Linked DNA regions of Variovorax paradoxus. The main gene of each other region encodes a partner of the protein of the gene in region 2 in a complex. Links are inferred from orthologs where the notes say so. Each region holds a gene or a part of one and is shown on either strand. Other genes may lie near its edges.

What was found.
Region 1: the proteins of GFK26_RS22340 (region 2) and GFK26_RS33190 are in contact, whole or in part, in a cryo-EM structure (PDB 9GE8), measured with the Escherichia coli proteins. The link is inferred for Variovorax paradoxus from one-to-one orthologs.

The regions. Positions count from the first base shown.
Region 1 is NZ_CP045644.1:7,138,274-7,141,766, reverse strand. Bases 145-3,257 are described here. They hold GFK26_RS33190 (ABC transporter permease), read left to right. Parts: upstream 145-499; coding sequence 500-3,016; downstream 3,017-3,257. Other genes in these bases: GFK26_RS33185 (AAA family ATPase), read left to right, coding at 3,129-3,257; selD (selenide, water dikinase SelD), read left to right, coding at 145-156. Also shown: more of selD, read left to right, coding at 1-144; more of GFK26_RS33185, read left to right, coding at 3,258-3,493.
Region 2 is NZ_CP045644.1:4,849,490-4,852,775, reverse strand. The notes cover bases 250-3,155. They hold GFK26_RS22340 (ABC transporter ATP-binding protein), read right to left. Parts: upstream 2,111-3,155; coding sequence 1,388-2,110; downstream 250-1,387. Other genes in these bases: GFK26_RS22330 (hypothetical protein), read right to left, coding at 2,879-3,082; GFK26_RS22335 (arylesterase), read left to right, coding at 2,147-2,782; GFK26_RS22345 (ribosomal protein L7/L12), read right to left, coding at 808-1,329; GFK26_RS22350 (hypothetical protein), read right to left, coding at 250-803. In the rest of the region: more of GFK26_RS22350, read right to left, coding at 1-249; GFK26_RS22325 (PLP-dependent transferase), read right to left, coding at 3,187-3,286.

The DNA of each region.
Region 1 (3,493 bases), 2.3 Mb from region 2 along the record:
ATGACCGATCCGCAGACGTCGGGGGGCTTGCTTGTGAGTTGCGCGCCTGAAGTGGCCGAGGCGGTGCTGGAGATCTTCCGGAAGGAGGGCTTCGGGCAGGCGGCGGTGATCGGGCGCGTCGAGGCCGGCGCGCCGGGCCTCGTCGTGCTGCCGTAGGGCCCCGTGTTTCTCCCTCCCCGCTGGGGAGGGCAGGGGTGGGGCAAGCGGCGTTCGATCCGGCACGGCCCTCGTGCGAGCGCCGCGTGCCCCATCCCAACCTTCCCGGGAGGAAGGAGCAAGACAAGGGTCCGGGGCGCCCTGTATTTCCCTCCCCTCTGGGGAGGGCAGGGGTGGGGGCCAGCGGCATTCGATGAGGCACAGCCCTCGTGCGAGCGCCGCGTGCCCCCATCCCAACCTTCCCCCGGGAGGGGAAGGAGCAAGACAAGGGCAGAGTTCCAGCGCGGCACAAATAACCCTTGAGTCCGCCAGTGCCGGTAGGCGTCGGCTATCGTTCGCGCCTATGAATGCTTCCCTTCGCCTTGGCTGGCGCACGCTCTGGCGCGACCTGCGCGCCGGCGAGCTGCGCCTCTTGATCGTGGCCGTGGTGCTGGCCGTGGCCGCGCTCACGGCGGTCGGCTTCTTTGCCGACCGGCTGCAGGGCGGATTGCAGCGCGACGCGCGCCAGCTGCTGGGCGGCGACGCGGTGATCGTGAGCGACAACCCGACGCCCGAAGCATTCATCACGCAGGCCCAATCGCTCGGCCTTGCGGGCACCGGCACCTTCGGCTTTCCCACCATGGCGCGGGCCGAAGAGGCGCAGGGCGGCGCCAGCAAGCTCGTGGCCCTGAAGGCCGTGACGCCGGGCTATCCGCTGCGCGGCAACCTGCAGACGGCCACCACGGCCGAAGGCGCGGGCACGGTGACGCGCGACGTGCCGGCCTCGGGCGAAGTGTGGGTCGATGCCTCGCTGCTCGACTCGCTGGGCCTGAAGGTCGGCGACACGCTGCTGCTGGGCGACACCGGGCTGCGCGTGGGCCGCGTGATCACGCTCGAGCCCGACCGGGGCGCGGGCTTCATGAGTTTTTCTCCGCGCGTGATGCTCAACCAGGCCGACGTGGCACGCACCGGCCTCGTGCAGCCGGCCAGCCGCGTGGGCTACCGCTACGCCGTGGCGGGCGACGATGCCGCCGTGAAGCGCTTCAGCGACTGGGCCGAGGCGACCATCAAGAAGGGCGAACTGCGCGGCGTGCGGCTCGACTCCTTCGAGGGCGGCCGGCCCGAGATGCGCCAGACGCTCGACCGCGCCGAGAAATTCCTGAGCCTCGTCGCGCTGCTCGCGGCGCTGCTGTCGGCCGTGGCCGTGGCGCTCGCTGCGCGTGGCTTCGCGGCCAGCCACCTCGACGACTGCGCGATGCTGCGTGTGCTCGGCCAGAGCCAGCGCACCATCGCCGCGGCCTATGCCTTCGAGTTCGCCATGATCGGCACCGTGGCCAGCGCCATCGGCGTGGCCATCGGCTTCGCCGTCCACTATGTGTTCGTGCTGCTGCTGGCCGGGCTGGTCGAAACCGCCTTGCCCGCTGCCACGCTGTGGCCCGTGGCCTTCGGCCTGGGCATGGGGCTCACGCTGCTGTTCGCCTTCGGCCTGCCGCCGGTGCTGCAGCTGGCGCGCGTGCCGCCGCTGCGCGTGATCCGCCGCGACGTGGGCGGGCTCAAGCCTGCATCGCTCGCCGTGTTGGGCATCGGCGTGGCGGGCTTTGCGGCGCTGCTGATGGCGGCCAGCAGCGACATCAAGCTGGGCCTCATCGCGGTCGGCGGCTTTGCCGGTGCCGTGGCCGTGTTCGCGCTCCTGAGTTGGCTGGCGGTGAAGGTGCTGCGCCGCAGCGTCAACGAAACGACTGCGCCGCGCTGGCTGGTGCTGGCCACGCGGCAGATCTCGGCGCGGCCGGCGTACGCCGTGGTGCAGGTCAGCGCGCTCGCCGTGGGCCTGCTGGCGCTGGTGCTGCTCGTGCTGCTGCGCACCGACCTCGTCGCGAGCTGGCGCAAGGCCACGCCGCCCGATGCGCCCAACCGCTTCGTCATCAACGTGATGCCCGAGCAGAGCGACGCGTTCCAGAAGACGCTGCGCGACGCGGGCGTCGCCAAGTTCGACTGGTACCCGATGATCCGCGGCCGGCTGGTTGCGATCAACGACAAGCCCGTGACGCCCGACGACTACACCGAGGACCGCGCCAAGCGCCTCGTGGACCGTGAGTTCAACCTGAGCAACAGCACCGCCGCGCCCGCGCACAACGCCGTCACCGCCGGCACCTGGACGCCCGAGGCGAAGAACGAGGTGAGCGTGGAAGAAGGCCTGGCCGAGACGCTGGGCCTGAAGCTCGGCGACACCCTGCGCTTCGACATCGGCGGCATGCAGAACGATGCGCGCATCACCTCGCTGCGCAAGGTCGACTGGGGCTCGCTGCACGCCAACTTCTTCGTGATGTACACCGTGGCCTCGCTGGCCGATGTGCCCGTGACCTACATGGGCGCCTTCCGCGCGCCCGAGACGCGCGGCTTCGACAACGCGCTGGTGCGCAGCTTCCCCAACGTGACCAACGTCGACATGAGTGCCACCATCAACCAGGTGCAGCGCGTGCTCGACCAGGTGATCCGCGCGGTCGAGTTCCTGTTCGGCTTCACGCTCGCGGCCGGGCTGGTGGTGCTGTTCGCGGCCGTCACGGCCACGCGTGAAGAGCGTGCGCGCGAATTCGCCGTGATGCGCGCCGTGGGCGCGCGCGCCAGCCTGCTGCGGCAGGTGCAGCGCGCCGAGCTGATCGGCGTCGGCCTGCTGGCGGGCTTTCTCGCGAGCATCGTCGCTTCGGTGATCGGCTGGGGGCTGGCGCGCTACGTGTTCGAGTTCACCTGGACCGCGTCGCCGCTCGTGCCGGTCGCGGGCGCGCTGGCCGGTGCGGTGCTTGCGCTGGCGGCGGGGTGGTGGGGCTTGCGCGATGTGCTGCGCCGGCCGGTGGTCGACACGCTGCGCCGCGCGGCCGAGTAGGGCCGCACCGCGACAGGCTCGTACAGTTTTTTTCTTCCGCGATCGGCAGGACGGGGCCGGGGATGCAATACATTCCCCGGCCCCGTATCCAATTCAGAAGAGAAATTCCTGCATGCGCTTGGCGTCATTCCAGATCACCAACTATCGCTCGATCCACGACAGCGGCTCCATCGATTCCTCCCAGATCACCGCGATCCTCGGCCGAAATGACAGCGGCAAATCGAACCTGCTGCGCGCGTTGCACAGCCTGAATCCGACCGACGGGCTCACGGCACTCAGCCCCATCAAGGACTTTCCGCGGCACCGCCGCCTCGACGAATGCACCGACGACACCCCCGTCGTGCACACGCGCTGGGACCTCGACGCCTCCGAGCAGCTGGCGCTCGCCTCCATCCTGCCGCGCGCCGCCGGCGTGCGCCAGGTCACGGCTGGCCGCGGCTACGGCGCCACGCGCACGACCGGCTTCGAGGGCATGGG
Region 2 (3,286 bases):
ACCGGCCAGACGCCCGGCTGAGGCTTCAGGTGCTCGCCGATGCCCACACGCCAGGGCTTGGCGCTCAGGCGGGCGCGAAAGCAGTTCTGGTTGCGGCACATGCGCGCGTAGACCTTGTCGGCGCCCAGCGTCTGGAACGCGTCGGTCACGGCGGCGTCGGACGGTGCGAAGACATCGTGCATCGCCAGCACGCGCAGGCCGGCCGGCGTGCGGTACAGGCGCAGGTGCCAGTCGGGATGCTGGTGGATGAAGCGCTCGACACGCGCACGGGCACCCGCCAGCGGATCGCTCTTGTCCTCGACCGCGGGCAGACCCTCTTTGTGGGCGCGCCAGAAGCCGAAGGCCGCCACCAGCATGAAGGCGGCCACGCCGGCCATCGCCGAGCGCGTGGCGTAGCCCGCGACCAGCGCACCGATGAATGCCGCGCCGATCACCGTCAACCCGCGTGCGCTGCCGCGTGAGCCTGGGCCCTCGAAGTCGACATCGACGAACAGCACGTCGGGCGTGTTGAGGCAGCGCGCGCCGTAGCCGTTGCGGGTGACGACGGTGTCGCCCTGGCGTTCGACGATCTCCTCGCGGATCGGCATGCCGTTGGCGCCGTTGTAGGCCAGCTTGCGCTCGCGGCGCTCCAGTTTTTCGCCGCCCACCACGATGCGGTCGAACGCCTCGCGGGTGCGCTGGTCGGCATGGGCCTGTGCGGCCAACGGGCTGTCGTCGGACCAACCGAAACGGCGCACGGTGAACTGCTGGCTGCCCACACGCTCCTGGATGCGGCCTTCGGCCCAGAACTGGGGAACGATCATGCGCTCAGGCGCCCTTGAAATACGACCACGCCGCGGCCGCGATCAGCAGCACGACGATGACCGGCAGCCACTTGAAGCCGCCGCCCGTCACCCGGCCCGGCTCGGCCATCGGGTTCACCGCCGCGCTCGACGGCAGGTGCCCGAAGTCGCCCACGGCAGGGTTCTGGTGCGCCTCGACGAGTTGCTTGGCCTCGGCCAAGCCCAGGCCGGTGGCCTCGCGCGTGAGGCGCACGGCCTCGACCTTCTGGCCCCGCGCCAGGGCTGCGAGTGCGGCCGCCGGCACCGCGGCGGGGCCGTTGCCCTGCATGCCGTTGCCCGTCTCGGCGGCCGCCTCGCCCCGGCCCCAGTCGCCTTCCTGCCAATCGGCCGGCGCGCCGGTGATGAGCGCGCCACTGTTGGCATAGCGCTCGACGGCTTCCTTGGACGACTTGAGGTCCATGCCGGTGCGATCGCGCACGATCTTGATGGCCTCGATCAGGTTGCCGCGCTCCAGCGCGGCAATGGCTTCGGGGGGAAGCTGGGTCATGAACTCTCCTCGTGTTCAGGGGAGCGCCGCGGGAGCCGGGCGCTGTCTTTCTACGGACTCAGGCGGCCTGGGCGACGGTCGATTCCGGTGTCTTTTCGTTGAGCGCCACGCGCCCGGCCTCGATGGTGATGCGCCGCTCGCACTGCGAGGCGATGCTGCGGTCGTGCGTGACCAGCACCAGCGTGGTTCCCAGTTCGCGGTTCAGGTCGAACATCAGCTTCATGACCTGCTCGCCGGTCGCGAAGTCGAGGCTGCCGGTGGGCTCGTCGGCCAGCAGCAGGGCCGGCTGGACCACGAAGGCCCGCGCCAGCGCCACGCGCTGCTGCTCGCCGCCCGACAGCACCTTGGGGTAGTGGCCCAGGCGCTGGCCCAGGCCGACGCGGCCCAGCATCTCGGTGGCGGCCTTGCGCGCGTCCTTGCGGTTGGCCAGTTCCAGCGGCAGCATGACGTTTTCGAGGGCGCTCAGGTTGCCCAGCAACTGGAAGCTCTGGAACACGAAGCCCACACGCTGGGCGCGCAGCGCGGCGCGCTCGTCCTCGTCGATGGCGAAGATGTCGTCGCCCGCAAGCTTCACGGTGCCGCGCGTGGGCGTGTCGAGTCCGGCAATGATCGACAGCAAGGTGCTCTTGCCGGAGCCCGAGGCGCCGACGATGGCGGCGGTTTCCCGCGCGCCCAGGGTGAAATGGATGTCCTGCAGAATGTCCAGCGTGCCGGCCGAGTCGGTGACGGACTTGAAGACATGCTCGACGGCGACAATGGCATCAGACGGAGGTTGGGACATGAAAGGCTTTTCGTTTTGAATCGACGTGACTTTATCTTGACCACCGCCGCGCTCGGCAGCGCGGGGGCATGGACGGGTGCTGCGGCCCAGGCGCAGGCGGCATCGACCGGCAAGCCGGTGATCCTCGTGCTCGGAGATTCGCTGAGCGCAGAGTACGGCCTCAAGCGCGGCGAAGGCTGGGTACCCTTGCTGGAAAAAAGGCTTGCGCAGCAGAAGATCGCAGCCTCGGTGGTCAACGCCAGCATCAGCGGCGACACCAGCTCCGGCGGGCGCGCCCGCTTCCCCGCCCTGCTGGCGCAGCACAAGCCCAGCCACGTGGTGCTGGAGCTCGGCGCCAACGACGCCCTGCGCGGCCTGCCGCTCTCGAACACCGAAGACAACCTGCTGCAGATCACCAAGGCCGCGCAGGCCGCGGGCGCGCGGGTGCTGATCGTCGGCATTCAGGTGCCCCCGAACTACGGCGGCGACTACACGCGGCGCTTCGAGGCTGTGTTCGCGAAGGTGGCGGGCACGACGAAGTCGGCGCTGGTGCCGTTCCTGCTCAAGGGCGTGGCCGATGCGCCCGACGCCATGACGCTGTTCCAGGCCGATCGCATCCACCCGACCGCCGCGGCGCAGCCGCAGATCCTGGACAACGTCTGGCCGGAGCTGCGCAAGCTGCTGCCCAAGTAGCCGCCCTGATCGCGTCTGGCGCGATCAAAGAAAAAGCCGCAGCAGGCCTTCGCCTGCTGCGGCTTTTCTATGTCCGGGGGTGCGGGAAACGGGCAATCACCCGTTCTTGGTCGGCAGCTCGGGCACCGTGGGGGGATCGCGCTCGAGCGATGCCACGTCGGTCTCCGGATCTCCGGGCGCCAGTCCGTCGCTGCTCGGGCTGAGCTTGCGGTTCGCCTTCTCTCGAAGCTTTTCTTCCTTCTTCTTCTTCTTGGCCAGCTCTTTCTGACGCTTCTCGTAGCCGTAATTGGGTGTTGCCACTGCTTTTCCTTCAGGCGAGGCAGTCAGGGTGACTGCGATTCGGCCTACTGTAAGCGATAACGGTGCACCCCCAGCCCGGCGACGGCCCGGGCCCGGCGCTTTGCTTACATCTGCAGCAATGCCTGTTGCAGGTCGGCACGCAGGTCGTCCACGTCTTCCAGGCCGACCGAGAAACGCACCAGGGTGCCCTTGTACGGCCAGCGG